4 regions of the Lelliottia jeotgali genome follow, and region 1 is predicted to be linked to each of the others. Evidence: predicted binding sites of a transcription regulator. Region 1 holds the regulator's gene; each other region holds the start of a gene.
The links. The regulator PurR, encoded in region 1, represses purine synthesis genes. The targets are predictions, from matches to a motif close to CANGCAAACGTTTGCNTG.

Region 1 (8,036 bases):
GGTCAGAATGCGCGACAGCAGTAGCGTAGTGTAATCCGGCGCAATCGCCGACAGCACGTTGCCGAGGGTAAAAATCGCCATCAGGAAGATCAGCGCATTGCGGCGGGCGCGATGTGAGAGCAGCAAGGTCATGAGCGGCGCACCGACCATCACCCCTATCGCATAAGCGCTGATGAGCATACCCGCTGCCGGAATAGAGACGTCCACGCCTTTGGCGATCACCGGCAGGAGTCCCATCGGGGAAAACTCGGTAGTGCCGATGCCAAAAGCGCCAATCGCCAGGGCCAGCAAGGGAAAGTTGATTTTCATTGTTAACTCCGCAAACCGTGTCATCGCGCGACACGGGACTAAGATGTCAAAAGCATGACATCAATCACAAAAAATGAGAAGTTAACAAATTAGCAAAAGATTTTTGCGGGATGAGTAACAATCGGGAGAAGAGACGAGGGAGAGAACTCTCCCCCGTTTAAATCAGTGCAGGGCTGCGGTAAGACCTGCTGCAACAATCAAAGCCAGCACAATAACGGTAGTGGTCAGCGAAAACTTAAGATCGGCACTCATCAATTTTTCTCCTTTTAATCACCCCACGAAAAGTGAGCTTGCTCATTTTTACACAGTTTACCCCAAAAATCTTCCTGGATTTAGACTGATAACCGTTTTTGCGCTTCCCCTTTTCATCAAGATAAGACAAAATTCCACGCTAAATTTATAAGCGTACCGGCCACTGACCCCCTCCTGACGTTTTGAGTCGTTTTCCCGGCGTATCGCAATTCACATTGCGAGATAAGGGTGAGAGAAGGCAAACGTTTACCTTTAAGTATTTCAGGAGTTTAAGATATGGTCTGGAGTGACATGTAATGGCAACAATTAAAGATGTGGCGAAACGCGCAAACGTTTCCACTACAACCGTATCACATGTAATTAACAAAACACGTTTTGTTGCGGAAGAGACGCGCAACGCCGTGTGGGCAGCTATCAAAGAACTGCACTACTCCCCAAGTGCCGTAGCGCGCAGCCTGAAAGTGAATCACACTAAATCGATCGGACTGCTGGCGACCAGCAGCGAAGCCGCCTATTTTGCGGAAATCATCGAAGCGGTTGAGAAAAACTGTTTCCAGAAGGGCTACACCCTGATCCTGGGTAACGCCTGGAACAGCCAGGAAAAACAGCGTGCTTACCTGTCGATGATGGCGCAAAAGCGCGTCGATGGCCTGCTGGTAATGTGTTCTGAATATCCGGAATCCGTGCTGTCGATGCTCGAAGAGTATCGTCACATCCCTATGGTGGTCATGGACTGGGGCGATACCCGCGCCGATTTCACCGATTCAGTGAACGACAACGCCTTTGAAGGTGGCTATATGGCGGGCCGTTACCTGATTGAACGCGGTCACCGCGAAATCGGCGTGATCCCAGGCCCACTGGAGCGTAATACTGGTGCTGGTCGTCTGGCTGGCTTTATGAAAGCGATGGAAGAAGCGCTGATCACGGTGCCAGAAAACTGGATCGTGCAGGGCGACTTCGAACCGGAATCCGGCTATCGCGCGATGCAGCAGATTGTCTCCCAGTCACATCGCCCAACCGCGGTCTTTATCGGTGGCGATATTATGGCGATGGGCGCACTTTGCGCAGCAGATGAGCTTGGTTTACGCGTGCCGCAGGATATTTCGGTAATCGGATACGATAACGTGCGCAACGCCCGTTACTTCACTCCGGCGCTGACGACGATTCACCAGCCGAAAGACTCGCTGGGTGAAACCGCCTTTAACATGCTGATGGACCGCATCGTCAGCAAACGTGAAGAGTCACAGTCGATTGAAGTCCACCCGCGCCTGATTGAACGCCGCTCCGTCGCTGACGGTCCGTTCCGCGACTATCGTCGTTAATCGCCTCTGAGGGGCCGGTTATTCCGGCTCCTTCAACCACTCTCTGTTCAGCGTTTCGCTATCTCCCAGATAGGCCAGCAGCCATTCCAGCGCCGGTGACATATCGTTTTGCTGCCAGGTCAGGCAACACGCTGCATCCGGGAACGGGTTTTCCAGGGTTAACGCCACCCATTCGCCGCGATCTATACGCGGACGTGCGAAATGCACCGGCACCATCCCGACGCACAAGCCAGCCGACAGGCAGGTCGCCGAGGTTTCCCAGTCAGGGGCCACCACGCGCCGTTGGTTATCCAGCAGCCAGGTGATGCGTTTCGGCAGCGATCGCGACGTATCTTCCAGCACCAGCGACGGCCAGTTGCGCAACGTGTCATCGCTCAGCGGCCCTTCTATCGCGGCGAGAGGATGATCGCGGGCGACGACGCAGGTCCAGCTCAACGCCCCCATATCCCGAAACGCATAGCGTCCACCCACCGGGATCGCCTGCGTTGCGCCGATGGCCATCTCTACCCTGCCGTCCGACAGCGCATCCCACACGCCGTTGAACACCTCCTGCGACACGCGCAGCTCAACGTCTGAAAAGTGGCGATAGAAATCGACCACCATCTGGCGCGTGCGTTCGGGTTTGACGATGTTATCCACCGCAATGGCGAGATGACCGCGCCAGCCGTTGGCAATCTGCTGACATTGTTCGCGGGTGATCATCATTTTTTTGATAACAGATCGCCCTTCCTTCAAAAACCACACGCCCGCAGGCGTCAACACGACATCGCGATGGCGGCGTTCAAACAGCGGAACCGCCAGCCACTCTTCAAGCTGGCGCACAGTGTAACTCACCGCAGACGGAACGCGGTGCAGTTCCTGGGCCGCGCCGCTAAAGCTGCCGTTACGCGCGACCGCATCCACCACTTCTAACGAATATTCAGACCACATTTTTTGCCTGCAAATTTTTTGAATGCAACCACCAAATATTAGCGTTTCACAAGGAACTTTGCACTCCCTACACTTTGCGCCAATGAATACCTGCCTCTTTAGGACATAAAAACAATGCAACCCAACAAAGGATTTCTGATCTGGCTCGGCGGTTTAAGCGTGCTGGGCTTTTTGGCCACCGATATGTATCTGCCTGCGTTCGCCGCGATGCAGGAAGATTTACAGACGCCTGCCGCCGCGATCAGCGCCAGCCTGAGCCTGTTCCTCGCCGGTTTTGCCTTAGCGCAGCTGCTGTGGGGACCGCTTTCCGACCGCTATGGCCGCAAGCCCATTTTACTTTTAGGTCTGGCGATCTTTGCCGTCGCCTGTCTGGGGATGCTGTGGGTGCGCGATGCCACCTGGCTGCTGGTGCTACGTTTTGTGCAGGCATTCGGGGTGTGTGCGGCCGCCGTAACCTGGCAGGCGCTGGTCACCGACTACTATCCCGCCTCACGCGTGAACCGCATTTTTGCCACCATTATGCCGCTGGTCGGTCTTTCACCGGCGCTGGCGCCCCTGCTCGGCAGTTGGATCCTGGTGCACTTTGACTGGCAGGCGATTTTCGCCACGCTGTTCATCATCACACTGGTGCTGATGTTACCGGCGTTTACGCTCAAACCTGCACCAGCAAAACCCGCTGAGAACAACGATGACCGCGTGACCTTCCTGTCACTGCTGCGCTCACGCGCCTATCGTGGCAACGTACTGGTTTACGCCGCTTGTTCCGCCAGCTTCTTCGCGTGGCTGACCGGTTCGCCGTTTATTCTGCATGACATGGGCTACAGTCCGGCGGTGATCGGCCTGAGCTATGTTCCGCAGACCATCGCGTTCCTGGTCGGCGGTTACGGCTGCCGCGCGGCGCTGCAAAAATGGCAGGGACAGCAGATGCTGCCGTGGCTGTTGGTACTCTTCGCAATCAGCGTCATTGCGACCTGGGCCGTTGGCTTTATCCCGCACGTTGGGCTGACTGAAATTCTGATCCCCTTCTGCGTGATGGCGGTGGCGAACGGTGCAATCTACCCTATCGTGGTAGCTCAGGCGCTGCGTCCGTTCCCTCATGCGACAGGTCGCGCCGCTGCGCTGCAAAATACCCTGCAACTGGGGCTGTGTTTCCTGGCAAGTTTGATTGTTTCAGCGCTTATCGCCACGCCGCTGATGACAACGACCAGCGTGATGCTCGCCACCGTACTGCTCGCCGCGCTGGGTTATCGCATGCAGTCTTCGGCACAGGACTCGTCTGACGTCACTTCGCAGACAGAATCCTCTCGGGCATAATCGCGCCAGCAATTATGTGACATTTCAGTGATTAGGCTGCTAATAACTTTCTGTTGAATCACCGATTTTTGCGGCCTATACTAAATTTGCTTCACACAAATACGATAAATATTATGTGTTAACGGGAGCCGGAGTGCTCCCGTTTTACCATGGAAGGCCTTTCGGTAAGGGTTATCTCCCTTCCTCTGTTCTACGTCGGATATTAGCCTCACGGAAAAACCGTGGGATTTCTCACAAACCATAAAAAACGGCTACGCTGTTTGAAGGTTCTGATCACAGCAGGTGATGGAGAAGCTATGAGTTCATCGTGTATAGAAGAAGTCAATGTCCGGGACAATGACTGGTTTCGGATCGTCAATGAATTACTGGGTCGGGCGGGCGTCGCGATTAACGGGTCTGCCCCCTCCGATATTCAGGTAAAACACCCCGATTTTTTCAAACGCGTTCTGCAGGAAGGTTCGCTCGGTCTGGGCGAGAGCTACATGGACGGCTGGTGGGATTGCGAACGGCTGGATATGTTTTTCCATAACGTTCTGCGCGCTGGGCTGGAAAACCAGCTCCCTCACCGCCTGAAAGATACCCTGCGTATCGCCTCTGCGCGATTGCTCAATCTGCAAAGTAAAAAGCGGGCATGGATTGTCGGCAAAGAACATTACGATCTGGGTAACGATCTTTTCAGCCGCATGCTTGATCCCTTCATGCAATATTCCTGTGCCTACTGGAAAGACGCTACCACTCTCGAAGATGCACAGCAGGCTAAACTGCGTTTAATCTGCGAAAAGCTGCAGCTTCAGCCCGGCATGAGGGTCCTGGATATCGGCTGCGGCTGGGGTGGACTGGCGTATTATATGGCCAAAAATTATGGCGTCAGCGTCGTCGGCGTGACCATTTCCGCCGAGCAACAAAAAATGGCGCAAGAGCGCTGCGCCGGGCTGGATGTGACCATTCTGCTGCAAGATTATCGTGACCTCGATGACCAGTTTGACCGTATTGTCTCGGTGGGGATGTTTGAGCACGTAGGGCCGAAGAACTACAGTACCTATTTCACGGTTGCCGACCGCAACCTGAAACCCGAGGGGATTTTCCTGCTACACACTATCGGTTCCAAAAAGACGGACCATTCGGTTGACCCGTGGATCAACAAATACATCTTCCCGAACGGCTGCCTGCCCTCCGTTCGCCAGATTGCCGATGCCAGTGAGTCGCACTTTATAGTCGAAGACTGGCACAACTTTGGCGCAGACTACGACACAACTCTCATGGCCTGGCATTCACGTTTTCAGGCCGCATGGCCAGAAATCGCTGATAACTATTCGGAACGCTTCAAACGGATGTTCAGCTATTACCTGAATGCCTGCGCAGGGGCATTTCGCGCGCGGGATATTCAGCTATGGCAGGTGGTGTTTAGCCGTGGTGTAGAGCATGGATTGCGCGTGGCGCGGTGAATGAAAATCGCCCGGCGGCACTTCGTTTGCACGGGCCTACAAAACCGGGAAATTTGTTGTTTTGTAGGCCGGGTAAGCGCAGCGCCACCCGGCAACAAACGAGGTCATCTTCAATGAATAACCCCCGGATATCCGGGGTTTATTTTATTCGTCTTGCGCCGTCAATTTACTTGCCAGTTCTTTCGCCGCCAGAACCCGCTCAACGGTATCCACGACCGCCTGGGTCTGCGGATCAATTTCGATATTAATCCGATGGCCGAGTTTTTTCGCGCCAAGGGTCGTGCGCTGTAAGGTTTCTGGAATTAAATGCACGCAGAAACGCGTCGGGGTCACTTCACCTACCGTCAGACTAATCCCATCCACGCCAATAAATCCTTTATACAGAATGTATTTCATTAATGAGGCATCCTGCACTTTAAACCAGATCTGACGGTTATTTTCCGAGGTCAGGATTTTCGACACTTCAGCGGTGGTCATAATATGGCCCGACATTAAATGCCCGCCGATCTCATCGCTGAATTTCGCCGCGCGTTCGACGTTGACCATATCGCCCACCACCAGCTCACCGAGATTGGTAATACGCAGCGTCTCTTTCATCAGGTCAAAGCTAATACGATTACCGTCAATCTCTGTCACCGTCAGACAGCAGCCATTGTGTGCAACCGATGCCCCGGTTTCCAGCCCGTCGAGCATATATTCCGGCAGCTCGACAATATGGGTACGGAAATTGGGTTTTTCCTCAATGGACACCAGTTTTGCTGTGCCCTGCACGATACCAGTAAACATGCTTACCACTCCTGTTTTATGCCAACGGTGGTGACACCGTTTTAATCGCATCACAATAACATCTGGAAAAACAGGTTGCCAGTAAGGGGCATTTTCTGGCGATTTTTTCACTAGATAAATAGCTAAACCCCGCTACAATAGCTGGCACTCCCCCTGCATTTTCTTCTTGCTGCCAGTTTCGGCGGGTTTTTTTAGTCTCTCAAATAACAACAAATTAAAAGGTGTTCACGTGCAGAAGTACATGAATGAAGCGCGTCAGTTATTACCCCTGGCAATACCGGTGATCATCGCGCAGGTCGCCCAAACCGCAATGGGATTTGTGGATACGGTCATGGCGGGCGGATACAGCGCCACTGATATGGCCGCCGTCGCGATCGGGACCTCCATCTGGCTTCCGGCCATTCTTTTCGGCCACGGTCTGCTGCTGGCCTTAACGCCGGTTATCGCCCAGCTTAACGGTTCAGGTCGACGCGAACGCATCGCCCATCAGGTCCGTCAGGGATTTTGGCTCGCCGGATTCGTCTCCATTCTCGTCATGATTGTGCTGTGGAATGCGGGCCACATTATCCGCTCAATGCACAATATCGACCCGGCACTAGCCGATAAAGCCGTCGGCTATTTACGTGCGCTGCTGTGGGGCGCACCCGGCTACCTGTTCTTCCAGGTGGCGCGTAACCAATGTGAAGGGCTGGCAAAAACCAAACCCGGCATGGTGTTTGGCTTTATCGGACTGCTGGTGAATATTCCGGTCAACTACGTCTTTATCTACGGCCACTTCGGGATGCCTGAACTGGGCGGCGTGGGCTGTGGTGTGGCGACGGCGGCGGTGTACTGGGTGATGTTCATCAGCATGCTGTCGTACGTCAAAAGAGCGCGCTCGATGCGTGACATTCGCAACGAGCAAAGCTTTAGCAAGCCGGATATGGCGGTGATGAAACGTCTGGTTCAGCTCGGCCTGCCTATCGCACTGGCACTGTTCTTTGAAGTAACGCTGTTCGCGGTTGTCGCGCTGCTGGTCTCGCCGCTGGGTATTGTCGACGTTGCGGGCCACCAGATTGCGTTGAACTTCAGCTCGCTGATGTTCGTTCTGCCAATGTCGCTGGCGGCTGCGGTAACCATCCGCGTAGGCTATCGTCTGGGACAAGGCTCGACGCTGGATGCACAAACCGCGGCACGTACTGGCCTGATGGTCGGCGTGTGCATGGCGGCGTGCACCGCCATCTTTACCGTGCTGCTGCGTGAGCAGATTGCCCTGCTCTACAACGACAATCCTGAAGTGGTGATCCTCGCCTCTCAGCTGATGCTGCTGGCAGCGGTGTACCAGATTTCTGATTCGATTCAGGTTATCGGTAGCGGCATTTTGCGTGGGTATAAAGATACACGTTCGATCTTCTTTATCACTTTCACCGCCTACTGGGTGCTGGGACTGCCGTGCGGCTACGTGCTGGCTCTGACCGACCTGGTGGTGGACCGAATGGGCCCCGCCGGTTTTTGGATGGGCTTTATCATAGGTTTAACCTCCGCCGCCGTCCTGATGATGCTGCGCATGCGCTTCCTGCAACGCCAACCATCAGCCGTGATTTTGCAACGCGCTGCGCGTTAATTATCCGCGAGCCGCCTTCGGGCGGCTACTTTCTCTTCACTTTGCGCGGGAATGAAGCAATCGCGTGAAATACGG
Region 2 (8,036 bases), on a different contig from region 1:
GCTGGAGGGCAACCTTTGTCGCTGCACTGGCTATCAGCCGATCATCACTTCCATTAAAGCGGTCCTGAAAGCGTAATTGAGAACCGACACCGCTGCCAAGGCGGTGTTTTCGGAGGAGAAGAGGGTGAGTACCAGGCAAACAAAAGAGTGCGTTATGCTGGCGGCGGGCCTCTCCAGCCGGATGGGAAAGTGGAAACTGATGATGCCCTGGGACGACGGGACGATCCTCGATAGCGCGCTTGCCAGCGCGTTATCTTTTTGCGATCGCGTGGTGCTGGTGGCAGGACATCGCGGCAATGAGCTGGCGCTGTACTACCAGGATCATCCGCGCATCGACGTTATCCAGAACCCTCACTACGAGGCGGGGATGTTTTCGTCGGTTCAGTGCGGGGTCGCCGCGCTGACCTCTTCGCGCTTTTTCCTCGCGTTAGGGGATATGCCGGAAGTCACCCCCGCCGTTTATCGTACCCTGTGGTTTGGTGGTAATCAGGATGTCTGTTTGATTCCTGGACACGATCGGGGCAAAGGACATCCTATTTTGTTGCCTCAGCGAGCCAAGGTGTTGATCGCGCACGCGCCGGAAAGCACCACGCTTAAGGACGTAATCAATCAGATCGAAACACATGTGGTGAGTGTGAGAGAGCAGGGCATTCACTGGGATGTCGATACGCCAGCGCAGTATTCGCAGGTCGCGCAATGGAGTGGTCGAGTCTGCACGATGACTTCAAAGTAATCATTTTTTCTGCATCGCCCCGGTAGTGCATCTATCGGGGCGATTTTTTTGACTCGTTAAAACAGTAACCCGAAGCCGAAGCGGCTGCTCAGCCCCAGGGCGATGGCCTGCTGAACGGCAGGAACCGCCAGCAGCGCCAAAACAATCGCCGAGAAAATGAGACGAATGATCATCCTTTCTCTTCCTGTTGCAGGAGCTGCTGCTCTTTTTGTACTTTACGTAGCAACAGCCACATCCGTACGGTTCTCACCGCCATATTACGCGCCGCTGAGCTTGGCGGGAGCGGGTCTGGCACAAGTGCATCGTGGGAGACGCGGAAAGGCACGCTTCCGTTCAGCGTCAGGTTGGCGACAATCGCCGTCAGCGTCCCGATGGTGATCCCGCTGTGCAGAAACAGCTGAACCATCGGCGGGAACTGACTGAACAGATTGGGCACCAGCACCGGCATCATGCCGAGGCCCAGGGTTAACGCCACCACCATCCCGTTGTTATTATTGCGATAGTTCACCTGCCCCAGCGTGCGAATGCCGGACACGGCCACCATCCCGAACATCACAATACCCGCGCCGCCGAGCACCGGTTTCGGGATCAGCACCACCAGCGCCGCCATTTTGGAGAAAATGCCCATCAGCACCAGAATCATTCCTGAGACAGAGACTACATAGCGGCTACGAACGCCCGTCAGGCCGATAAGTCCGACGTTTTGTGCAAAGGCGGCGTAGGGAAACAGATTAAAGAAGCCGCAGAAAGTGGTTGCCAACCCGCAGGTATTCAGGCCATTACGCAGCATCAATGCATCCACTTTTTTGCCCACGATATCACCCGTGGCCATCATCGATGACATGGTTTCCACCATCACTACGACCATCACCATCGACAGCAGCGCGACGGGGATAATGTGAAATTCGGGTTTTGCGAAGGGCATTATCGTTGGCAGGTGGAGCCACGGGGTGGTGTTGACGAGGCTGAAATTGAGTGGTTTAAAGAAACTCCATAGCACTGTGCCAATCACCAGCCCGATCAGCACAGAGGTGTTTTTAATCACGCCCGACGCGAAGGTATAAATATTGAGGATAATCACCAGGGTGATGGCCCCCATCAGCAGGCAGAACAGATCGCCGAACCCGGCCATTTCGCTTGAGCCACCGCCAATCCAGCCTCCTGCCACGGGCATAATCGACAGCCCGATCAGCGTCACGATCCCGCCCATCACCACTTTTGGAAAGAAACGGATCAGTCGGCTAATCCAGGGCGCGCAACAAAGTATGAAAATCCCGGAGACAATCACTGCCCCGGAAATACCCCCCATACCGTACTGCTTGCCGATCAGTACCATCGGGATCAGCGCCGCAAAGGTACATCCCTGAATCAGCGGTAGTTTACAGCCCAGCCACTGGGTCGCGCCCATCGACTGGATAATAGTGGCGATGCCGCAGACGAACAGATCGGCGCTGATCAATAAAATAATATGCTCGGGCGGTAGCCCCACCGCGCTGCCCACCACCAGCGGAACCGCCACCGCGCCGGCGTACATCACCAGCACATGCTGCAGACCATAGAGGAACATTTGGGTGATAGGCAGAATTTCGTCAACCGGAGCGGTTGACCCTGTGGCTCGTGGAGCCGGAATGGCCATGTCTTTCATAAAAAGGTTGTCTCCTGTACGACTCCAGCACGCCGATTAGGTTGAAGGCTGAAGTTACGATTCGAAGGCCTTAGCCTCCCTGCACTGATGGGATCATCAGCATGTTGCGCACACGGAGAGTGTTATGCGTAAGCTGTGCCAGAAATGAATACGCCAACGTGTGATGAATATATTCTGTGAATTAAATCACGCGTTACCTGAAATAATGAAATACCCTGAAATAAGTTTGCGAGGCGAATTCCAAACCTTTTCCCCTGCGATATCACATTGAGATAAATTATCTCTCATAATGGTATTTTAATCAGTGGTTGTGTCCGTATTTTCAAAAGGTTAGGGCTGCCTGTAATGATGTTCTGGGGCGGCTTTTTGATATGGCTCGCAAAATAACGTTTCATATAATCCCGTAATCAAACATCGCCTGATAATTGCATAGCTTCCCTGAGTTACTTCAGAATAATAAAGGGAAGAAAATGAATAAATTTATTGTCGCGGATGCGGCGAATTGTATTGGCTGCCATGCCTGCGAAGTCGCCTGCGTTCTCTCTCATCACCAGGATTCCTGGCCGCAGCAGCGGAGTGATTTCCTTCCACGCATTCACGTCATTTTTAAGCGCGATGCCAGCAGTGCGACCACCTGCCATCACTGCAATGACGCCCCCTGCGTCGCCGTTTGCCCCACTCAGGCTTTGTTATTTGCCAATGACAGCGTGCAGTTCCGACAGGAGGCGTGCATCGGCTGTAAAAACTGCGTGATTGCCTGCCCGTTTGGTGCCATTGAGATGGTGGCAAATGACGATGCGTCGCCGTTGCTGGCGCAAAAATGCGATCTGTGCAGCGAGAGTGCCTCCGGGCAGCAGGCCTGCGTGGCGAACTGTCCGACACAGGCACTGAGCCTGGTGGATGAAAAGGCGCTCAACCAATTGCGCCGCGAGCGGCAAATTCGCTCGGCGCTGGGGCAACAGCAGAAGCCACCTCACGGCATCCGACGCCAGGATATGTTGAATAAACCGCCGCGTATCGGGGCGAAAAAAGTCGACGCCGAACAGCGTAAACAGCATTTCGACGAGATTTATCGCCCGCTCGCAGAATGCGATGCCGGATATGAAAGCGAGCGGTGCCTGAGCTGCGCGCAAAAAGCCTGGTGTAACTGGACCTGCCCGCTGCATAACGCCATTCCAGATTTCATCCGTCTGGTGAATGAGGGCAAGATTATCGAGGCCGCTGAGCTTTGCCATCAGAGCAGTTCGCTACCGGAAATTTGTGGCCGGGTGTGCCCGCAGGACAGGCTCTGCGAAGGGGCCTGCACCCTGAAAAACGAAGGCGGATCGGTGGCAATCGGCAATCTTGAACGCTATATCACCGACACTGCCCTGGCGATGGGCTGGCGGCCAAAAATTGGCGAGGTCGCGCCCCGCAAAGAACGGGTAGCGGTGATCGGTGCCGGGCCTGCGGGGCTTGGCTGTGCCGATATTCTGGCGCGCGCGGGCGTGCAGGTGGATGTGTTTGATCGCCACCCGGAAATTGGCGGGCTGCTGACCTTTGGCATACCGCCCTTCAAACTCGATAAAAATATTCTTGCGGTGCGGCGCGAAATTTTCAGTGAAATGGGGATTCGTTTTCACCTTAATCAGGAGGTGGGCCGCGATATCGCCTTCAATGAGCTGGTGGACAACTATGACGCGGTGTTCCTCGGTGTTGGCACCTACGGTCTGATGGCGGCCGGGCTGGAGGGTGAAACGTTGCCGGGCGTTATTCAGGCGCTGCCTTTCCTGATAGCCAATACCCGCGAAGTGATGGGACTCGAAGAAATAGCTGAGTATCCACTGACCGAAATCAAGGGCAAACGCGTGGTGGTGCTCGGTGGCGGTGATACGGCGATGGACTGCCTGCGCACCGCCATCCGTCGGGGGGCCGCCAGCGTCACCTGCGCCTATCGCCGGGATGAGCAAAGTATGCCCGGCTCGAAGAAAGAAGTGGGTAACGCGCGTGAAGAGGGCGTGGATTTTCAGTTCAATGTGCAGCCGCGCTTCATTCAGTCCAACCGCAAAGGCCAGGTGAGCGCGATTGGGCTTATCCGCACGGCGATGGGAGAGCCTGGCCCGGATGGTCGCCGCCGTCCACAGCCGGTGGCCGGATCGGAATTTGAACTGCCTGCCGATGTGCTGATCATGGCCTTTGGTTTCCAGGCGCACGATATGCCGTGGCTGCGCGGGAACGGGATCGAGCTTGATCGCTGGGGGCAAATTTGTACCGGCGGAAAAGATCGCGCCACCACGCAAACCGGCAACGACAAGGTTTTTGCGGGCGGAGACGCCGTTCACGGCGCGGATCTGGTGGTCACGGCGATGGTGGCCGGACGTCAGGCGGCGCAGGAGATGCTCACGCTCTTTGAGCGTAAGGAGGAGGCATGACCCGTTTTATTTTCGTCAGCCCGGAAGCCTGTATTGGCTGTCGGACCTGTGAATTGGCCTGCGCGCTGGAAAACGGCGCGCCGGACGGCAAACTTCAGCCGCGACTTACCGTGCTGCGCCTGGATACCCTGAGCGTTCCGGTGATGTGCCATCAGTGCGAGAACGCGCCCTGCGTGGCGGTTTGCCCGAGCGGTGCGTTGTCGATGGGAAAAGAGCGGGTCGAAGCCGATGCCGGAAAGTGTATCGGCTGCCAGCGCTGCGCGGTGGTCTGTCCGTTTGGTGCGATTACCATTGAGATTAAGGCAGGGGAATTACCGGCGATGGTGAAATGCAGTCTGTGTGCTGGCAGGGAGCGCGGCCCGGCCTGTGTCGAAGCCTGCCCGACGGCAGCACTGAGTCTGATGACCGAATCACAGCTGGTGGCGCTGCGACAAAAGCGCCAGGCCGATACCGTCAGTTGGTGAGTGCTGTCGCGAAAAAATCCCCCCGATGCGGCTCGCCGGGGGATTTTTTTATCAGGACAGGTTATCCATCCGCGCCCAGAGTTTCTTCGCCACCCTTTGTGCTTCGGTGAAGATCGGTTCGCAGTCGAAGGTAAACTGCCGGTTTTCATAGATCGTCACACCGTTGACCATCACGCCGTACACGCTATTAGCGCCCATGCCGAAGGCGATATGCCCGGCAATGTTTTCCGCAATAAGCGGCGTTGGTGGCTGATAGTCACAAATTGTCAGATCCGCTTTGTAGCCGGCTTCCAGGCGACCAAAGCGAGCGTTGAAGTTGCGGTTCAGAAGCTCGTTGCCGTTACTTAATGCGCGGGCGAAGCTGTCCGGCCACAGCGGTCCGCCCGCGTCGCGGTGTTTGAAGAAGGCAAACTTCATCTCTTCAAACATATCGGAACCAATACCGTCGGTGCCCAGCGCCAGATTGCGTATTTCGAGTAAATGTTGGTTATACCCGACGTGGTTGTTCATATTGGAGCGGGCGTTGTGTACCAGAAAACCGTCGCTGGCATTCAGCAGCGCGATATCCGCCTCTGAAAGATACAACCCGTGGGCGACTAACGTTTTACTGTCGAGCAGGTCAAATTCGGCGAGGCGTACCAGCAGATCTTTCCCATAACGGTGATGGCTGTGCGAAACGTCATACCCGTCTTCGGCGGCATGAATATGCAGGCCGCGCCCGGTGATTTTGAGCGCTTCTCTCAGCATCCCCAGCCCTTCGTCGGGCACGGTAAAGGGCGCATGCGCCCCGATATGCGCCTCTACCAGATACGGCTGCTCGCCTTTTTTGCGGGCTGCGTCGATCTCCCCGGCAAAGCGAATATTCTCCTCGACACCGGCCCGTAGCTCTTTAGTGCCGCCGTTGCGATCGGTGGTTTCGAAGCAGGTCATGCCGCGCAGACCGACTTTCAGGAAGGCGTTGCGCAGCTGGCTAAGCGAACCACCGATATAAGCTGGGGAGGCGTGATGATCAATCACCGCAGTACAGCCGCTGCGGATCGCTTCCAGCGCGCAAATCAGCCCGCTGTAGTAAAGTGATTCTTCATCCAGCGCCCGGTCGAGACGCCACCACAGGTTTTTCAGCGTCGAGATAAAATCTGGGCAGGGCGGGATCGTCGCCTGAATGCCGCGCGACAGGCCTGAATAGAAGTGGTTATGCGCACAGACCATGCCTGGCATGACGATGCGCCCGTTCATCTCTTTGCTCTTCGCCTGTGGATAGCGCGCGGAGAGCGAAGGACCGACCTCCAGGATGACGTCGTTTTCAATGGCGATATCGACGTTTTCCCACACCTTCGCCGGATGTAGCTGCACGCCTGTCGCATTTTTCAGAATTAAGATACTCATATTTCAACGCCTCCCAGCAGATAGCTGTGGTGCTGATGGACATGGCTGATGATGCGACAGAGCGCATTCAGCTCCAAGGGAACCTCAGCGAACTGACCGTCGTTGCCGATCGAGAGCTGCCAGATTTGGTCGTTCTGCCGGACATGTAGGCTGTGGTTATCGACGAAGAATCCAGGATTGCTGCTGTGGAGGAAATCCTGCGCCAGACTAAAGACGGTCACTTTGTCTTTATACGGTTTTCCCTGCCACGGGCAGAACTGCGCGCAGTTCCCGCATTCGTTGCAATATGCATCGAGATGCAATGTCTGATAGCGGTTCTGGAAGCCAGGTACGGCGATAGAAACGTTGGCACGGTTAGGGCAGACGTCGACACACTTGCTGCAGATGTAGTTGCACTCCAGGCAGCGGCTGGCTTCCTGGGCGACGAACGCATCGCTGTCGTCTTTACTGATTTCAGCGATGACAATCGCCCCTTTGCGCTGATAAACCTGCGCCGGATCGACGTTGTTCCAGTGTTTATTGGCGTGAGAACTGGCGATGTTTTCCCGCGCCAAGATCACGTCCGTCGCCCGCCGGGCATTGCCGATGGCGGCGACGATGGAAGACGGCCCGCGCTGAACATCGCCAATCAGGAACACGCCCGGTTTGCGGGTTTCACCGTCGGCATTGACCTCTGGCCAGCCTCGTGCATCCAGCGGAATACCCATCGCGGTCAGCGCGTCGGTGTCCTGCTGTTCGCCGATGGCGGTGATCAGCGTATCGACCTGCATGGTACGCGTTTCTGCGGTTTCCACCGGACGGCGACGGCCTTTTTCATCGGGCTCGCCGAGGGTCATCACACGCACGACAAGCGTCCCGTCAGCGTTGAATTGTTCGGGATTGCTCAAGAACTGGAAAGCGACGCCGTCGTGCAGGGCCTCTTCAACCTCTTCCCGCCAGGCGGGCATTTCCTGCTGCGAGCGGCGATAGACGATGGTGGCTTTTTCCACGCCCGGCACGCGCAAAGCCGCACGAGCGCAGTCCATCGCCGTATTTCCCGCCCCGACAATAGCCACATGTTTGCCGAGATGAAGGGTATCGCCGCGATTCAATTCGCGCAGGAAATCGAGAGATTTACGCACGTTCGGGTTATCGCCGCGTAGCGTCACACCGCTGTTTTTATTGGTGCCGATGCCAACCAGTACATACTGGAAGCCTTCCTGCTGGAGCTTTTCAACGCTCAAATGCGGGTCACAGCCGTAAACAATTTTCACGCCGTGGTCGACCACAAAATCGATGTCATGCTGGATGAGTTCGCCGGGGATGCGGAACTGAGGAATGATGTTTTTGACCACGCCACCGGCGTTCTCTTCGCGTTCAAACAGCGTGACCGGATGACCGGCGCGAGCGAGGAAGTA
Region 3 (8,036 bases), on a different contig from region 1:
GATTTCGAGATTCTCCCGCTTGCCGTTATGAAGAGAAGCCATCCGGTGCTGCCCTACGGAATCGGTTTTCGCCAGTGCGGCCTGCGCTTTGGCGATGGTCTCATCGTCAAGGTGCGAAATCAGACGATCGGCGGCCTGCCAGGCTTCCGCATTGGTTTCCCGCACGATGACGTGCAGACGAATGCCGAAACGCACTTTGCGCCCGTGCGCGGCGGCTTTGGCGCGAACTTGCTCAATTTTCTCTTTCACCTGCTCCGGCGGTTCGCCCCAGGTCAGATACAGATCAACCTGTTCGGCGGCCAGATCCTGCGCCACATCCGATGAGCCACCAAAGTAGAGCGGGGGACGTGGCTGCTGGACCGGCGCAAACAGCAGCTTCGCATCGCGCACGTGAATATGTTTGCCCTCGTAAGTGACGGTTTCAGCCTCCAGCAAACGTCTCCAGACGCGGGTAAATTCTGCTGATGCTTCGTAGCGTTCCGTATGATCGAGAAACACCCCGTCACCCGCAAGTTCCTGCGGGTCGCTGCCGGTGACAAGGTTAAACAGAGCGCGGCCATTGGAAAGCCGGTCAAGCGTTGCGGCCTGACGGGCAGCGACGGTAGGTGAAACGACGCTCGGGCGCAGGGCGACCAAAAACTTCAGCCGCTGTGTGACTGGAATCATCGATGCCGCGACCAGCCATGCATCTTCGCAGGAACGTCCTGTCGGGATTAGCACACCGGTAAAGCCGATTCTGTCCGCTGCCTGCGCAATTTGCTGCAAGTAGCCGTAGTCCACTGGGCGGGCACCCTCTTCGGTTCCAAGATAGTGCCCGTCACCGTGGGTCGGTAAAAACCAGAATAGATTCAGACTCATGATTTCGATCCTTCTTTGTCAGAGGGTTGCCAGATGCGGTCGCGAATATCGATTTTTTTCGGCACGAGATGGTTCTCGTAGAAAAGATCCGCGGTCTGCTGTTGCAGGACGGCGGTTTTGGCGTCGACGGGTTTGATCACTGTCGTCGGGCGATGATCCAGATAGCTTGCGATCACCGGCTCTGGCAGACCCATCGTTTTGGCGAGCAGGGCGATGCTTTCCTGACGCTGGCTCTGAGTGAGCGCATCTGCCTCGCTAAAGGTATTCAGCACGCCCTGAACAAATTCACCGTTCTTTTCGGCATAAGGGCGAGCGGCAAGGTAGAAAGAACCGGTCTGTTTCAGCGTTTCGCCATCTTTCAGCACCCGAACGCCACCCTGCAGTAACGCGGCGGAGTAATACGGGTCCCAGATTGCCCAGGCATCCACATTATTTTGCTGGAACGCTGCGCGGGCATCCGCCGGGGTTAAATAGATGGGTTGAATGTCGTTGAACGACAGGCCCGCCTGTTGAAGTGCGCGCAGCAGTAAATTGTGCGAACTGGAACCTTTCTGGAACGCGACTTTATGGCCGTTTAGATCCGCGACGGTTTTTATCGGGCTGTTCTCAGGCACCAGAATCACTTCCGCTTTCGGCTTCGGTGGCTCTACGCCAACGTAGACCAAATCAGCGCCAGCGGCCTGGGCAAAAATCGGCGGAATATCGCCGGTACTGCCTAAATCAATGCTGCCGACGTTCAACGCCTCCAGCATCTGCGGTCCGGCAGGGAACTCGACCCAAGAGAATTTAGTGTCCGGGTAGCGCTTTTCCAGCAGCTGATGACTTTTCGCCAGCACCATACTGACGCTGCCTTTTTGGTAGCCAATACGCAGGCTTTCCGGCGCAGGTTCCGCCGCCTGTGCCAGAGCAGAAACGGCGAGCAGAGCGGTGATAAGAGCTTTAAACATGAGCGACTCCTTTCAGACGGCCAAAGGCGGGGACGGGAGCATCACGACGATGCAATGCCTGCCAGAAGGTTTCTAGCGCGCTATCAAGGCGCAGGTGTAAATTCGGCGTGAACTGCGGTTTATGCTGGTAATCGACAACCTGAGAATCATCGGCAAATACGCCGTGAAGGATCTCTTGCGCCTTCAGCGCGTTCAGCACTGGCTTGAGTGCGTAATCTACCGCCAGCATGTGTGCGACGGTGCCGCCGGTCGCCAGAGGGAGAACCACTTTCCCTTCGAGCGCACGTTCAGGCAGTAAATCGAGAAGCGTTTTCAGCGCACCGGAAAAAGAGGCCTTATAGACAGGTGTCGCCACAATCAAGCCATCAGCCCCTTTAAGCTGTTCGATTAACGCCTGAAGCGCCGGGCTATCAAAGCGCGCATAAAGCAGATCTTCCGGCTCGAAGTTGTGCAAATTCCAGTGACATACCTCAACGCCCAGTGAATTGAGCTGTTCGCGGGCATATTCCAGTAAAGCGCTAGAGCGTGAAGGGAAACGCGGACTTCCGGCCAACGTGATGACGCGCATGCTTTCTCCTTATAACTATTTGTTTGCTTTTATCTAACATTCATAACAATTTTCACGAGTGTGACATTGCAGGGTTATTCCACTAAATGATTTATCTGAAATTAAAATGCCGAAAATTGCATAAGAAAGAAGCAGAAAGGGAAACGATTGCGCTTTACGATGATTTTTTGCCGCAGGTCAATTCCCTTTCACGGCGCGATCGCAGATAATCCGTGTCCGGTTTGCACACCGGAATCCAGGAGAGTTCATGTACTACCCCTTCGTTCGTAAAGCCCTTTTTCAGCTCGATCCCGAGCGCGCTCATGAATTGACATTCCAGCAGTTACGCCGCATTACAGGAACGCCTCTTGAAGCGCTGGTGCGCCAGAAAGTGCAGGAAAAACCTGTCTCGTGCATGGGCCTGACGTTTAAAAATCCTCTGGGGCTGGCAGCAGGCCTCGATAAGAACGGCGAATGCATTGACGCCCTGGGCGCGATGGGGTTCGGCTCCATTGAAGTCGGCACCGTGACGCCGCGCGCGCAGGACGGGAATGACAAGCCGCGCCTGTTCCGCCTGGTTGAAGCCGAAGGGTTGATCAACCGGATGGGCTTTAATAACCACGGTGTTGATCACCTGGTAGAGAACGTGAAAAAAGCCCATTTTGACGGCGTGCTCGGAATTAATATCGGCAAAAATAAAGATACGCCGGTGGAGCAGGGGAAAGATGACTATTTGATTTGTATGGAAAAAGTCTATGCCTACGCCGGTTATATTGCGATTAATATCTCTTCGCCAAATACCCCAGGCCTGCGTACGCTGCAATATGGCGAAGCGCTGGACGATCTCTTAAGTGCGATCAAAAATAAGCAGAATGAGCTGCAGAATACCCATCATAAATATGTTCCGATCGCGGTGAAGATCGCCCCGGATCTTTCTGTCGAAGAATTGATCCAGGTGGCCGACAGTTTGGTTCGCCATAATATTGATGGTGTTATTGCCACCAATACGACACTCGATCGCTCCCTGGTTCAGGGAATGAAAAACTGTGACCAAATGGGTGGCTTAAGCGGTCGTCCGGTACAATTAAAAAGCACCGAAATTATTCGCGCGCTGTCGGCGGAATTAAAGGGTCGCTTACCGATCATCGGCGTGGGTGGCATCGACTCTGTCATCGCGGCCCGCGAGAAGATGGCGGCGGGTGCGTCGCTGGTGCAAATCTATTCCGGCTTTATTTTTAAAGGCCCACAATTGATTAAAGAAATCGTTAATCATATCTAATCTTTTCTCCATATCAGACAACCAGGGCTTTATTTCCAGCCCTGGTTGTTTTATATTCCGTCTTTGTTGCTTATTTAGACATTATGGTCTTTTATTATTGATGTTATAAAACGAAGCGACAATTCGGACATTTTAAGAACAGGACGTTGTGGGGAAGGAGAGGAAAATGCGAATAAAACCTGACGATAACTGGCGCTGGTATTTTTGCGATGAGCACGATCGAATGATGCTCGATTTAGCCAATGGTATGTTATTTCGCTCTCGTTTCGCTCGCCGAATGCTGACCCCGGATGCGTTTGCGCCGTCAGGCTTTTGTGTTGACGATGCGGCGCTGTTTTTCTCGTTTGAAGAGAAATGTCGCGATCTGATCCTCTCTAAAGAGCAGCGCGCCGAGCTGGTGCTGAATGCGCTGGTGGCGATCCGCTTCCTGAAACCGCAGATGCCAAAAAGCTGGCACTTCCTCGCTCACGGTCAGTCCTTGTCGCCGATCACCGGTGATGCGGCCTGCGTCAATCTGAGTGATACCTCGGAAGAGGTGAGTTTGCTGGTGGTCGAGCCGGGCGAAAATGCCGCCCTGTGCCTGCTGGCGCAACCCGGCGTGGTGATTGCCGGGCGCACAATGCAGCTGGGTGATGCGATTAAAGTGATGAATGACCGACTGAAACCGCAACTGCGTATGGATTCGTTCAGTCTCGAACAGGCCGTTTAAAGCTCTAGCTGCACAGACGTTTTCGGAATGCAGCTACAGCACAGAATGGTTCCATCCTCGCTTACCGCTGATTTCTTCAGCGCCGTCACTTGGCCATCGACCAGGGTGATGCGACAACTTCCACAGATCCCCGCACGACACGAATAAGGCACGCGGATCCCCGCTTGTTCCAGCTGTTCCAGCAGTACCTGCTGATTATTTCCCGGCAGCGTTTTGCCTTGCCACTGAATGGTCACCGCCGAAACCGGCTGGGTGATCGCTTCTGGCTCTTCTTCTTCCTCCGGCCCGTGACCGTAAACTCTTGCCGGTCCCGTTGACAGAATTTCGATTTCATCACCCACGCGGATCACGCCGCTGCTGCGTGGGATCAGGTTCTGACCGAAATCGACGTCGCCGTTATCCTGCGCGGTGCGGAAAGATTGCAACGTTTTCAGCGGCTCGCCGGAAGGGTGCTTTTGACCTTTCTCCGGGCTGATAGTCGTGAAGATGCAGCGGCTGCAGGGTTTCACCACATCAAAAATCACGCTGCCAATGCGGATAACCTTCCAGGTGTCCTCTTCCCAGGCCTGTGCGCCGGTCACCACCAGGTTGGGGCGGAATTGCTCCATTTGCACGCTGGCGGAACAGCGGTTTTGCAGATCGCGCAGGGAGGCGTCGTTGGTCAGCAGGTAAGGAAAACCGTCGGCAAAAGAGAGGGGAACCGCTTCGAAGCGCTTCACGCGACGCGTCAGTTCCGGTCCGACCCAGCGCAGCTGTACGGCGCGAGAAAAGAATCCGCTGAGCCAGGTGTTGATCTCTTCGGGGGCGACGCGGGCAGTGAAATGGTTGCCCCAGACTTCGGTGGGCGCATCGACGGCGGCGAAGTCGCTAAAGCGCGCGATCGCGCTGGAACCGTCCGGCGCGGTCAGATGTAAGCCATCGTGTAGCGGAGCAGGAATGAAGCGCACCATCTGCGGGAACTGGCGGGCGGTGATAAAGGTGCCGTCCGGTTCGGTGATCATAAAAATGCGATCAAAGGCAAAGCCGCTGACGTCAGCAAGCGCGTGGGTCAGGCCAATACCGCGCATGGATTTGACCGGATGAATAAAAAGCCTGGATAACGTCGCCACTTCGCACTCCCACAAATGAAAATAAGCCCTCAACTTTAGGACATAGCGCACATATTAGCTATAATGCGCAGCAATTTTCTACGAGTAATAAGTGACGATATGAATCCTCTGTTTGCCAGTACGGCCCGTGGGCTGGAAGAGCTGTTAAAAACTGAACTGGAAAGCCTTGGCGCACGTGAGTGTCAGGTGGTTCAGGGTGGTGTCCATTTTGAGGGCGACACGCGGCTTATTTACCAGAGCCTGATGTGGAGCCGCCTGGCGTCGCGCATCATGTTGCCGCTGGGTGCCTGTAAGGTCTATAGCGACCTTGACCTGTACCTCGGCGTACAGGCGACCGACTGGACAGAGATTTTCGCCCCAGGCGCGACCTTTGCCGTGCATTTCAGCGGTCTGAACGACGAAATTCGTAATAGCCAGTACGGTGCGCTGAAAGTGAAAGACGCCATTGTCGACAGCTTCACGCGTAAAAATCTCGAGCGTCCGAACGTTGATCGTGAAAATCCCGATCTGCGCATTAACGTGTGGCTGAATAAAGAGACAGCACATATCTCGCTGGATCTGTGCGGCGAAGGCCTGCATCAGCGCGGCTATCGCGATCGCGCCGGTATTGCGCCGATCAAAGAGAACCTGGCTGCGGCCATCGTGATGCGTTCCGGCTGGCAGCCGGGCACGCCGATGCTCGACCCGATGTGCGGTTCCGGTACTTTGCTGATCGAAGCAGCCATGATGGCGACGGATCGTGCGCCGGGCTTGCACCGTGGGCAATGGGGTTTTAGCGGCTGGGCGCAGCACGACGATGCCCTCTGGAAAGAGGTCAAAGCCGAAGCGCAGGTTCGCGCGCGTAAAGGCCTGGCGGACTATGGTTCTCGTTTCTACGGCTCGGACAGCGACGCCCGTGTTATTGAACGTGCGCGCAGCAACGCCCGCCGTGCCGGTATCGGTGAGCTGATCGACTTCGAGGTGAAAGACGTCGCCCAGTTAACCAATCCGCTGCCTAAAGGCCCGTACGGCACGGTGATCAGTAACCCACCGTACGGCGAACGTCTGGATAGCGAACCGGCGCTGATCGCGCTGCATAGCCTGTTTGGTCGTACCATGAAAGACGCTTTCGGCGGCTGGAATCTGTCGTTGTTTAGCGGCTCTCCGGAACTGCTGAGCTGCCTGCAACTGCGCGCCGAGCGCCAGTTCAAAGCCAAAAACGGCCCGCTGGACTGTGTGCAGAAAAACTACCATCTGACCGAAAAAGACGGTGACAGCAAGCCGTCCACCGTGGCGGAAGATTATGCCAACCGTCTGCGTAAGAACCTGAAAAAATTCGAAAAGTGGGCGAAACAGGAAGGTGTTGAATGCTACCGCATTTACGATGCCGATCTGCCGGAATATAACGTAGCGGTAGACCGTTACGCGGACTGGGTGGTGGTTCAGGAATATGCACCGCCGAAAACGGTGGATGCGCAAAAAGCGCGTCAGCGTCTGCTGGACATTATCGCCGCAACCATTGGCGTGCTGGGTATCGCACCTAATAAACTGATCCTGAAAACCCGTGAGCGTCAGAAAGGGGCCAATCAGTATCAGAAGATGGGTGATAAGGGCGACTTTATCGAAGTGGGCGAGTACAACGCGCGCCTGTGGGTCAACCTGACGGACTACCTCGACACCGGTCTGTTCCTCGATCACCGTATCGCGCGTCGTATGCTGGGCCAGATGAGCAAAGGAAAAGACTTCCTGAACTTGTTCGCTTACACCGGCAGCGCCAGCGTTCATGCGGGCCTGGGCGGTGCGCGTAGCACCACCACGGTCGATATGTCGCGCACCTATCTGGAGTGGGCTGAGCGTAACCTGCGTCTCAACGGCCTGACCGGACGTCAGCATCGCCTGCTGCAAGCCGACGTACTGGGCTGGCTGCGTGACACAGATGAGCAGTTTGACCTGATCTTCATCGATCCACCGACTTTCTCTAACTCGAAACGTATGGAAGACTCGTTTGACGTTCAGCGCGATCACCTGCGTCTGATGACCGACCTGAAACGTCTGCTGCGTAAAGGCGGCACCATTATGTTCTCGAACAACAAACGCGGCTTCCGCATGGACAATGACGGGCTGGAAAAATTGGGACTGAAAGCACAAGAAATCAGCCAAAAAACGCTGTCTCAGGACTTCGCCCGTAACCGTCAAATTCACAACTGCTGGTTAATTACCGCAGTCTGATAGGAAATTTTAAATGTCATTAATAAGCATGCACGGCGCATGGCTGTCTTTCAGCGATGCGCCACTTCTCGACGACACTGAACTGCACATCGAAGATAACGAACGCGTTTGTCTGGTGGGCCGTAACGGCGCGGGTAAATCCACACTGATGAAGATCCTTAACCGTGAGCAGGGGCTGGATGATGGCCGCATTGTTTACGAACAAGATCTGATTGTTTCCCGTCTGCAGCAGGACCCACCGCGCAACGTTGCGGGCAGCGTGTACGATTTTGTCGCTGAAGGGATTTCAGAGCAGGCCGAATACCTGAAGGGCTATCACGATATCTCGCACCTGGTCATGACCGATCCGAGCGAAAAAAATCTCAACGAGATGGCGCGT
Region 4 (8,036 bases), on a different contig from region 1:
TTCCTGCTCGTCGATAACATGCTGGTCGTGCTCGGCTTTTTTGTCGTGTTCCCGCTGATCTCCATTCGCTTTGTGGATCAAATGGGCTGGGCGGCATTAATGGTCGGCATTGCGCTGGGATTGCGTCAGTTTGTCCAGCAGGGGCTGGGGGTGTTTGGCGGTGCGATTGCCGACCGCTTTGGCGCAAAACCGATGATCGTTACCGGCATGCTGCTGCGTGCAGCAGGATTTGCCACTATGGGCATCGCTCACGATCCGTGGCTACTGTGGTTCTCCTGCTTCCTTTCCGGGATTGGCGGCACCCTGTTTGACCCGCCGCGCACCGCGCTGGTTGTCAAACTGATTCGCCCGCAGCATCGCGGTCGCTTTTTCTCTCTGCTGATGATGCAGGACAGCGCCGGTGCGGTGGTCGGTGCGCTGCTCGGCAGCTGGCTGCTGCAATACGACTTCCGCCTGGTGTGTGTCACCGGCGCGGTCCTGTTTATCCTGTGCGCTGGGTTTAACGCCTGGCTACTGCCGGCCTGGAAACTCTCGACGGTGAAAGCGCCGGTCCGCGAAGGGCTGGGTCGCGTGCTGGCGGATAAACGGTTTGTCACTTATGTGCTGACACTGACCGGGTATTACATGCTGGCAGTACAAGTCATGCTGATGCTGCCGATTATGGTCAACGACATCGCGGGATCACCTGCGGCGGTCAAATGGATGTACGCCATTGAAGCCTGCCTGTCGCTTACCCTGCTCTACCCTATCGCGCGCTGGAGTGAAAAACGTTTTCGTCTTGAGCATCGCCTGATGGCAGGCCTGTTACTGATGACTCTGAGCATGATGCCGATTGGTTTAGTCGGCACTCTGCAACAGCTGTTTATTCTGATTTGTACCTTTTACATTGGGTCGATCATTGCTGAACCGGCCCGTGAAACACTCAGCGCGGGCCTTGCCGATCCCCGCGCCCGTGGCAGTTACATGGGCTTTAGCCGTCTGGGTCTGGCCTTTGGCGGCGCGCTGGGATACGCCGGTGGCGGTTGGCTGTTTGATGCGGGCAAAGAATTAAATCAACCCGAGTTACCGTGGATGATGCTGGGCGTCGTGGGCTTTATTACGCTCATCGCCCTGTGGTGGCAGTTCAGCCCAAAACGCAGTACCAGCGGGATGCTGGAGCCGGGTGCATAAAGAAACACTTCGGGCGAAAGGTCCTCTTTCGCCCCTGATTATCAGGTTTTTCTGCTGGTATCTGCTATACCCGCCTGACATACTGAGGCGTCAGGACATACGCGCCGACATCATGTTGAGGAACCCCATGAAGAAGATTGTCATTGCTGCTGCTTTCGTTATCAGTGGCCTGCTGGTCGGTTGTAACCAGCTTACCCACTACAGCGTGAGTGAGCAGGAAATTAATCAGGCGCTGGAAAAACACAATAATTTTTCTAAGGATATCGGCGTACCTGGCGTTGCCGATGCCCATATCGTACTGAATCATCTCGTCAGCCAGATTGGGCGAGAAGAGCCAAACAAAGTCACCCTGTCAGGTGATGCCAAACTGGATATGAACTCTCTTTTCGGCAGCCAGAAAGCCAACATCAAACTGAAGCTGAAAGCGTTGCCGGTGTTCAACAAAGAAAAAGGCGCGATTTATCTGCAAGAGATGGAGATCGTGGACGCCGAAGTGACGCCGGAAAAAATGAAACCGGTGCTGCAAACGCTAATGCCGTATCTGAACCAGTCGCTGCGCAACTATTTTAATCAGCAGCCTGCGTATGTGCTGAGCGAAGACCGAAGCAAAGGCGAGGCCCTGGCGAAAAAATATGCCAAGGGCATCGAAGTGAAACCGGGTGAAATTATCATTCCGTTCACGGATTAACACTGAGGGCGCTAAGGCGCCCTTTTTTACACGCACATTTTACGGAAATGTGTGCAAACGAAAACGTTTCCGCATATGATTTGTGTCCGGCAAAAACAGCCATCCTTATGACTGATTCCTGATAAGCCGGAGCATATCAATGACTGCACATCCCCAGGTTCTGAAAATCCGCCGCCCTGACGACTGGCATATCCATCTGCGCGATGGTGACATGCTGAAAACCGTTGTCCCCTACACCAGCGAAATCTATGGCCGCGCGATTGTCATGCCTAACCTGGTTCCGCCAGTCACCACCGTTGATGCCGCGATCGCCTATCGCCAGCGCATCCTCGACGCTGTTCCTGCTGGCCACAATTTTACTCCGCTGATGACCTGCTATCTGACTGATTCCCTCGATCCGAACGAGGTGGAACGCGGCTTTAAAGAGGGCGTGTTTACCGCCGCCAAGCTCTATCCGGCCAATGCCACGACCAACTCCAGTCACGGCGTCACCAGCACAGACGCGATTATGCCGGTGCTGGAGCGCATGGAAAAACTGGGTATGCCGCTACTGATCCACGGCGAAGTCACGCATCCTGACATTGACATTTTTGATCGTGAAGCTCGCTTCATTGAGACCGTCATGGAGCCGCTGCACCAGCGTCTGCAAGGGCTGAAAGTGGTCTTTGAACACATCACGACCAAAGATGCGGCAGAGTACGTGCGCGACGGTAACGAATTGCTGGCCGCAACCATTACCCCACAGCATCTGATGTTCAACCGCAATCACATGCTGGTCGGCGGCGTGCGCCCGCACCTGTACTGCCTGCCAATCCTCAAGCGTAATATCCACCAGCAGGCGCTGCGTGAGCTGGTTGCCAGCGGTTTTACCCGTGCCTTCCTCGGGACCGACTCTGCGCCGCACGCACGTCATCGTAAAGAAGCCAGCTGTGGTTGTGCGGGCTGCTTCAACGCCCCAACGGCGCTGGCAAGCTACGCCACCGTATTTGAAGAGATGGGCGCGCTGGAACACTTCGAAGCCTTCTGTTCCCTCAATGGTCCACGCTTCTACGGTCTGCCGGTGAATGAAACCTTTATCGAACTGGAGCGTAAAGAGAGTCAGGTCGAAGAATCCATCGCTCTGACAGATGACACGCTGATCCCATTCCTGGCCGGTGAAACGGTGAACTGGACAGTTAAACGCTAATTTTTGTCGCCCCCTGTTGTATGTCTTATACAATGCCTGTATAAATAAACAGTACGTTACACAGGGGGCAATTATGCGTATTGAAGTGACTATCGCCAAAACAACCGTTTTGCCTGCTGGCGCGCTGGACGCGCTGGCCGGAGAATTATCCCGACGCATCAACGACACCTTCCCCGATCGCGAAGGAGCCGTCACCGTCCGTTACGCCACCGCCAATAATCTCTCCGTACTCGGTGGGGCAAAAGATGATAAAGATCGTATTAGCGAAATCCTGCAAGAAACGTGGGAAAGCGCCGACGACTGGTTCATCACAGATTAATTATTTCTCCCTCATTGTCATTTTTTGCCGGGTCGCCCCGGCTTTTTTTATCCTTTTTAAATAAGTTCAAATTAATTGCGTATCTTCTTAAAAAAACGTGAATAAGATGCCGGTTTATTGTTCAAACAATCCTAAAAAGCACAAAAATGTGTTGCTGCCTGTTTATTTTCCCCTGCAGATCCCTTATTTATTGATATACTGAAGTTGCTTCAGAAAAACACGCATTGAACCTCACAGTCGTTGTCTTATCACACGTATTACGGGGGTTATGATGGAAAAGAATAATGAAGTCATCCAGACCCATCCGCTTGTTGGATGGGATATCAGTACCGTAGACAGCTACGATGCACTGATGCTGCGTTTGCACTACCAGACCCCGAATCAGCCTAGCCGTGAAGAAGCGGAAGTTGGTCAGACACTGTGGCTGACCACAGATGTTGCACGCCAGTTTATTTCTATTTTAGAGGCAGGCATTGCCAAAATAGAGTCTGGCGACTACCAGGAAAATGAGTATCGTCGGCATTAATGTTATGCCCTACATTCACTCAACAGGCACCTTAACGGTGCCTCATTTATTTCTCCCTTGAATAAGCCTTTCATCTTATTTACTCTGCAACTTAAGTCCTGGTTTAAGAGATTCTCATGAAATACGACTTGATTATTTTAGGCAGCGGCTCCGTCGGTTCTGCTGCGGGTTATTACGCCACCAAAGCTGGCTTGAACGTCCTGATGATCGATGCCCACCTTCCTCCGCACGCAGAGGGCAGCCACCACGGCGACACCCGCCTTATTCGCCACGCCTATGGTGAAGGCGAGCGCTACGTTCCGCTGGTGCTTAGAGCACAAGCGCTATGGGACGAATTATCAGCCCTGAGCGAGGATAAGATTTTTGAGCGCACGGGTGTGGTGAATCTCGGCCCTGCGCATTCGGAATTTCTGGCAAACGTCGAACATAGCGCCCGTGAGTTCAATCTGGACGTTGAGCGCCTCGATGCGAGTGCCATCTCCCAACGCTGGCCAGAAATCACTGTCCCGGCAGATTACATCGGGCTGTTTGAAGCCAACTCCGGTGTGCTGCACTGCGAAACCGCGATCAAAACCTGGGTATCCCTCGCAGAACAATCAGGCTGTGCGCAGCTGTTTAACTGCCCGGTGACCGCCATTCATCATCATGACGACGGCGTGACCGTAGATACGCCGGAAGGCCCATACACGGCTTCTCGCCTGCTGGTGAGCGCCGGAACATGGGTCACGAAGCTGATGCCTGAGTTACCGATTCAGCCAGTGCGTAAAGTCTTCTCTTGGTTCCAGGCCGATGGCCGTTTCAGTACGCAGAACAAATTCCCGGCGTTTACGGGCGAACTGCCGAACGGCGATCAGTTCTACGGCTTCCCGTCCGAGAAAGATGCGCTCAAAATTGGCAAGCATAACGGCGGGCAAATCATCTCCTCACCGGAAGAGCGCAAACCGTTTGGTGATTTACCGGGCGATGGTTCTGAGGCTTTTAGCTTCTTACGTCATGTGCTGCCGGGTGTAGGTGGGCTGCTCTACGGTGCCGCCTGCACCTACGACAACACCCCAGATGAAGATTTCATCATCGACACGCTGCCAGGCCATAGCAACACGCTGCTGATCACCGGGCTGAGCGGCCACGGGTTCAAATTTGCCTCTGTGCTGGGTGAGATAGCCGCGCAGTTTGCTCAGGGAATCGCGCCACAGTTTGATCTGACGCCCTTCTCTCTCGCGCGTTTTGGCGGATAATCTTGTCTTCAGGCTCCGACGATTCGGAGCCTTTCTTTTTATATCGTCGGTAGCAGAAATGATGCGCAGGGTTTTTGATTATCTGGTTAATAATATACGCGAGCATTTAATGCTCTATATTTTATTATGGTCCGCACTGGCAATCATCGATGTTATTTATATTGTATTTTTCTGAAAAGATGCGCTGACGATAATTGACAATACTTTATATTAACTGAAACTACCGCAAATTATTTGATAACCAACACCCACTCCGCAAGCCAGTAAAGATGTCAAAAAACCCACTTCAACCACGAATACATTGAATCAAAATGCAAAGATACAATCAAAATAACTGAAATAGAAAAATGAATAATCCTAATACTTAAATATCATTTGCAATAATATTCTTCACAGGCCATGTTTACCCTTCAAATTAATTAGAGACGGTCATCTTTATGCAACTGCGTAATTCTTCTGCACGCTATGGATTAATATCCATGCTAATGCACTGGTTAATTGCCCTCGCGGTTTATGGCATGTTCGGCTTAGGTTTGTGGATGGTGACGCTGAGCTATTACGACGGCTGGTACCATCAGGCTCCTGAACTGCACAAAAGCATTGGCATCCTGCTGATGATGACTCTGGTCGTTCGACTCGTCTGGCGCCACTTTTCTCCGCCACCTCCGCCCTTGAAAAGCTACAGCAAAATGACGCGGATTAGCGCGGCGGGTGCGCACATCGCGCTCTATGGGGTCCTGTTTGCCATTTTTATCAGCGGCTATTTGATTTCCACCGCAGACGGCAAACCGATTAGCGTATTTGGTCTTTTTGACGTTCCGGCAACTCTCACGGACGCCGGCTCTCAGGCCGATCTGGCGGGCCAGGTGCATCTATGGCTTGCCTGGGGCGTCGTGATTTTATCTGTCCTTCACGGCCTTGCGGCCCTTAAACATCATTTCATCGATAAAGACGCCACGCTCAAGCGCATGCTGGGCCGATCGTCGGTTGACTCTGGAGTATAAAATGAAAAAACACCTGCTGGGTATCGCGTTAGGTTCTCTGGTATTTGCCACCGGCTCTGCCGTGGCGGCTGATTATAAAATTGATAAAGAGGGCCAACACGCCTTCGTTAATTTCCGTATTCAGCATCTGGGCTATAGCTGGCTGTATGGCACATTTAAAGATTTCGATGGCACCTTTAGCTTCGACGAGAAGAATCCCGCAGCGGACAAAGTGAATGTGACCATTAACACGACCAGCCTGGATACTAACCATGCCGAGCGCGATAAACACCTGCGCAGCGCAGATTTCCTCAATGTGGCGAAATTCCCGCAGGCGACATTCACCTCAACGGCAGTGAAAAAGGATGGTGAAGGGCTGGATATTACCGGCAACCTGACGCTGAATGGCGTGACCAAACCGGTTACACTCGACGCAAAACTCATTGGTCAGGGTGATGATCCGTGGGGCGGCAAGCGCGCTGGCTTCGAGGCCGCGGGTAAAATCCATCTGAAAGATTTTAACATTACCACCGATTTAGGTCCGGCATCGCAGGACGTTGAGTTGATTATTTCCGTGGAAGGCGTACAGCAGAAGTAGTGCAACACTATCCCGGCTGCGCGATGCAGCCGGGATATTACGGGTTATTCCGGATCAGGAATACCGAGTTTAGTGTTCAGACGACCGCGTGATTTATTGAAGATCTTATTGCCGTTTTCACGTCCTGCGCGACGGCGGCGCTGTTCCTCTTCAGGCAACACGCTCTCTTCGCTACACAGTTCGCTACAGCATCCTCTGAATTTCTCCGCACACCTCGGACACTGAATAAACAGCAGATGGCAGCCGTCATTTTTGCAGTTCGTATGGGTGTCACAAGGCGTTCCGCACTGATGGCAATGCGCGATGATGTCTTCAGAAATACGCTCGCCCATACGCTCGTCAAAGACAAAGTTCTTACCGATAAAGCGCACCGGTAAACCCTGCTCACGCGCACGACGGGCATACTCGATAATCCCGCCTTCAATATGCCAGACTTTGTTGAAACCGCTGTGTTTCATAAAGGCACTGGCTTTTTCACAGCGAATGCCGCCGGTGCAGTACATCACAATTTTTTTATCTTTGTGTTCCTGCATCATTTCGACGGCTTTCGGCAGCTGCTCGCGGAAGGTATCAGCCGGGATTTCCAGCGCGTTCTCGAAATGCCCCACTTCGTACTCGTAGTGGTTACGCATATCGATGAACACCGCATCCGGATCGTCCAGCATGGCGTTAACTTCAGCCGCTTTCAGATACTCGCCAACATCTGCGGCGTTGAACGAGGGATCGTCAATTCCATCCGCTACGATACGTTCCCGCACTTTCATGCGCAGCACCCAGAAGGATTTCCCGTCATCGTCCAGCGCGATATTCAGGCGCAGATTGTCGAATGCCGGGTGAAAACCATAAAGAAAATCGCGGAAAGCACTGACTTTACTTTCTGGCACGCTGATCTGGGCATTGATGCCTTCATGAGCCAGGTAAACGCGGCCAAACACGCTCAGCGCTTCGAAGGATTTATACAGTGCGTCGCGGGTTTCCTGCGGCTCAGGGATAGAAAAATATTTGTAGAATGAAATCGTTACACGCGCTTCGGTTTCAGCCAGCATGCGTGCTTTCAACGTCTCATTCGAAATGCGGTTGTGTAACACTGGCATGGTGTACGGTTCCTGCAATCGTTAAGAGAAAGAAAATCGGCGGCATCATATAGCATACAATGAGAATTTACATCCCCATATTTTGCGCTACATTTTCCTCATCCAAAAAATAATGTCGCAACAATTGCTGTAAAAGCGCTCATCTGGAACTCATTCGTTTTGGTTATGGTTTTAAAAAATGCGAGAATGATTGCATAAGGACGAAAAAGACAGGAAAGACATGACCCAATTACCCAA

Region 2: a site for PurR is predicted at 2,594-2,611, ahead of JBO43_RS13565 (nucleobase:cation symporter-2 family protein). Genes of this name have one in related genera too.
Region 3: a site for PurR is predicted at 2,510-2,527, ahead of pyrD (quinone-dependent dihydroorotate dehydrogenase). Genes of this name have one in related genera too.
Region 4: a site for PurR is predicted at 1,915-1,932, ahead of pyrC (dihydroorotase). Genes of this name have one in related genera too.

What each region holds. Positions count from the first base shown of each region.
Region 1 covers NZ_JAENMQ010000001.1:23,605-31,640, reverse strand. The annotation lists gene JBO43_RS00165 (MFS transporter) at 1-309, opposite strand, end outside; gene cydH (cytochrome bd-I oxidase subunit CydH) at 472-561, opposite strand; gene purR (HTH-type transcriptional repressor PurR) at 858-1,883, shown strand; gene punR (DNA-binding transcriptional activator PunR) at 1,902-2,813, opposite strand; gene punC (purine nucleoside transporter PunC) at 2,928-4,127, shown strand; gene cfa (cyclopropane fatty acyl phospholipid synthase) at 4,424-5,572, shown strand; gene JBO43_RS00135 (riboflavin synthase subunit alpha) at 5,717-6,358, opposite strand; gene mdtK (MdtK family multidrug efflux MATE transporter) at 6,588-7,961, shown strand.
Region 2 covers NZ_JAENMQ010000006.1:135,759-143,794, forward strand. The annotation lists gene JBO43_RS13555 ((2Fe-2S)-binding protein) at 1-76, shown strand, start outside; gene JBO43_RS13560 (nucleotidyltransferase family protein) at 125-733, shown strand; gene JBO43_RS13565 (nucleobase:cation symporter-2 family protein) at 903-2,378, opposite strand; gene ygfT (formate-dependent uric acid utilization protein YgfT) at 2,849-4,789, shown strand; gene JBO43_RS13575 (4Fe-4S dicluster domain-containing protein) at 4,786-5,253, shown strand; gene ssnA (putative aminohydrolase SsnA) at 5,305-6,639, opposite strand; gene ygfK (putative selenate reductase subunit YgfK) at 6,636-8,036, opposite strand, start outside.
Region 3 covers NZ_JAENMQ010000003.1:322,810-330,845, reverse strand. The annotation lists gene ssuD (FMNH2-dependent alkanesulfonate monooxygenase) at 1-858, opposite strand, end outside; gene JBO43_RS10425 (sulfonate ABC transporter substrate-binding protein) at 855-1,805, opposite strand; gene ssuE (NADPH-dependent FMN reductase) at 1,798-2,373, opposite strand; gene pyrD (quinone-dependent dihydroorotate dehydrogenase) at 2,621-3,631, shown strand; gene zapC (cell division protein ZapC) at 3,798-4,340, shown strand; gene JBO43_RS10405 (YcbX family protein) at 4,337-5,449, opposite strand; gene rlmKL (bifunctional 23S rRNA (guanine(2069)-N(7))-methyltransferase RlmK/23S rRNA (guanine(2445)-N(2))-methyltransferase RlmL) at 5,549-7,657, shown strand; gene JBO43_RS10395 (ABC transporter ATP-binding protein) at 7,671-8,036, shown strand, end outside.
Region 4 covers NZ_JAENMQ010000003.1:221,479-229,514, forward strand. The annotation lists gene mdtH (multidrug efflux MFS transporter MdtH) at 1-1,170, shown strand, start outside; gene JBO43_RS09875 (lipoprotein) at 1,298-1,858, shown strand; gene pyrC (dihydroorotase) at 1,998-3,044, shown strand; gene dinI (DNA damage-inducible protein I) at 3,118-3,363, shown strand; gene bssS (biofilm formation regulator BssS) at 3,635-3,889, shown strand; gene solA (N-methyl-L-tryptophan oxidase) at 4,006-5,124, shown strand; gene JBO43_RS09900 (YceO family protein) at 5,186-5,299, shown strand; gene JBO43_RS09905 (cytochrome b) at 5,562-6,128, shown strand; gene JBO43_RS09910 (YceI family protein) at 6,130-6,705, shown strand; gene trhO (oxygen-dependent tRNA uridine(34) hydroxylase TrhO) at 6,750-7,799, opposite strand; gene JBO43_RS09920 (Kdo(2)-lipid IV(A) acyltransferase) at 8,020-8,036, shown strand, end outside.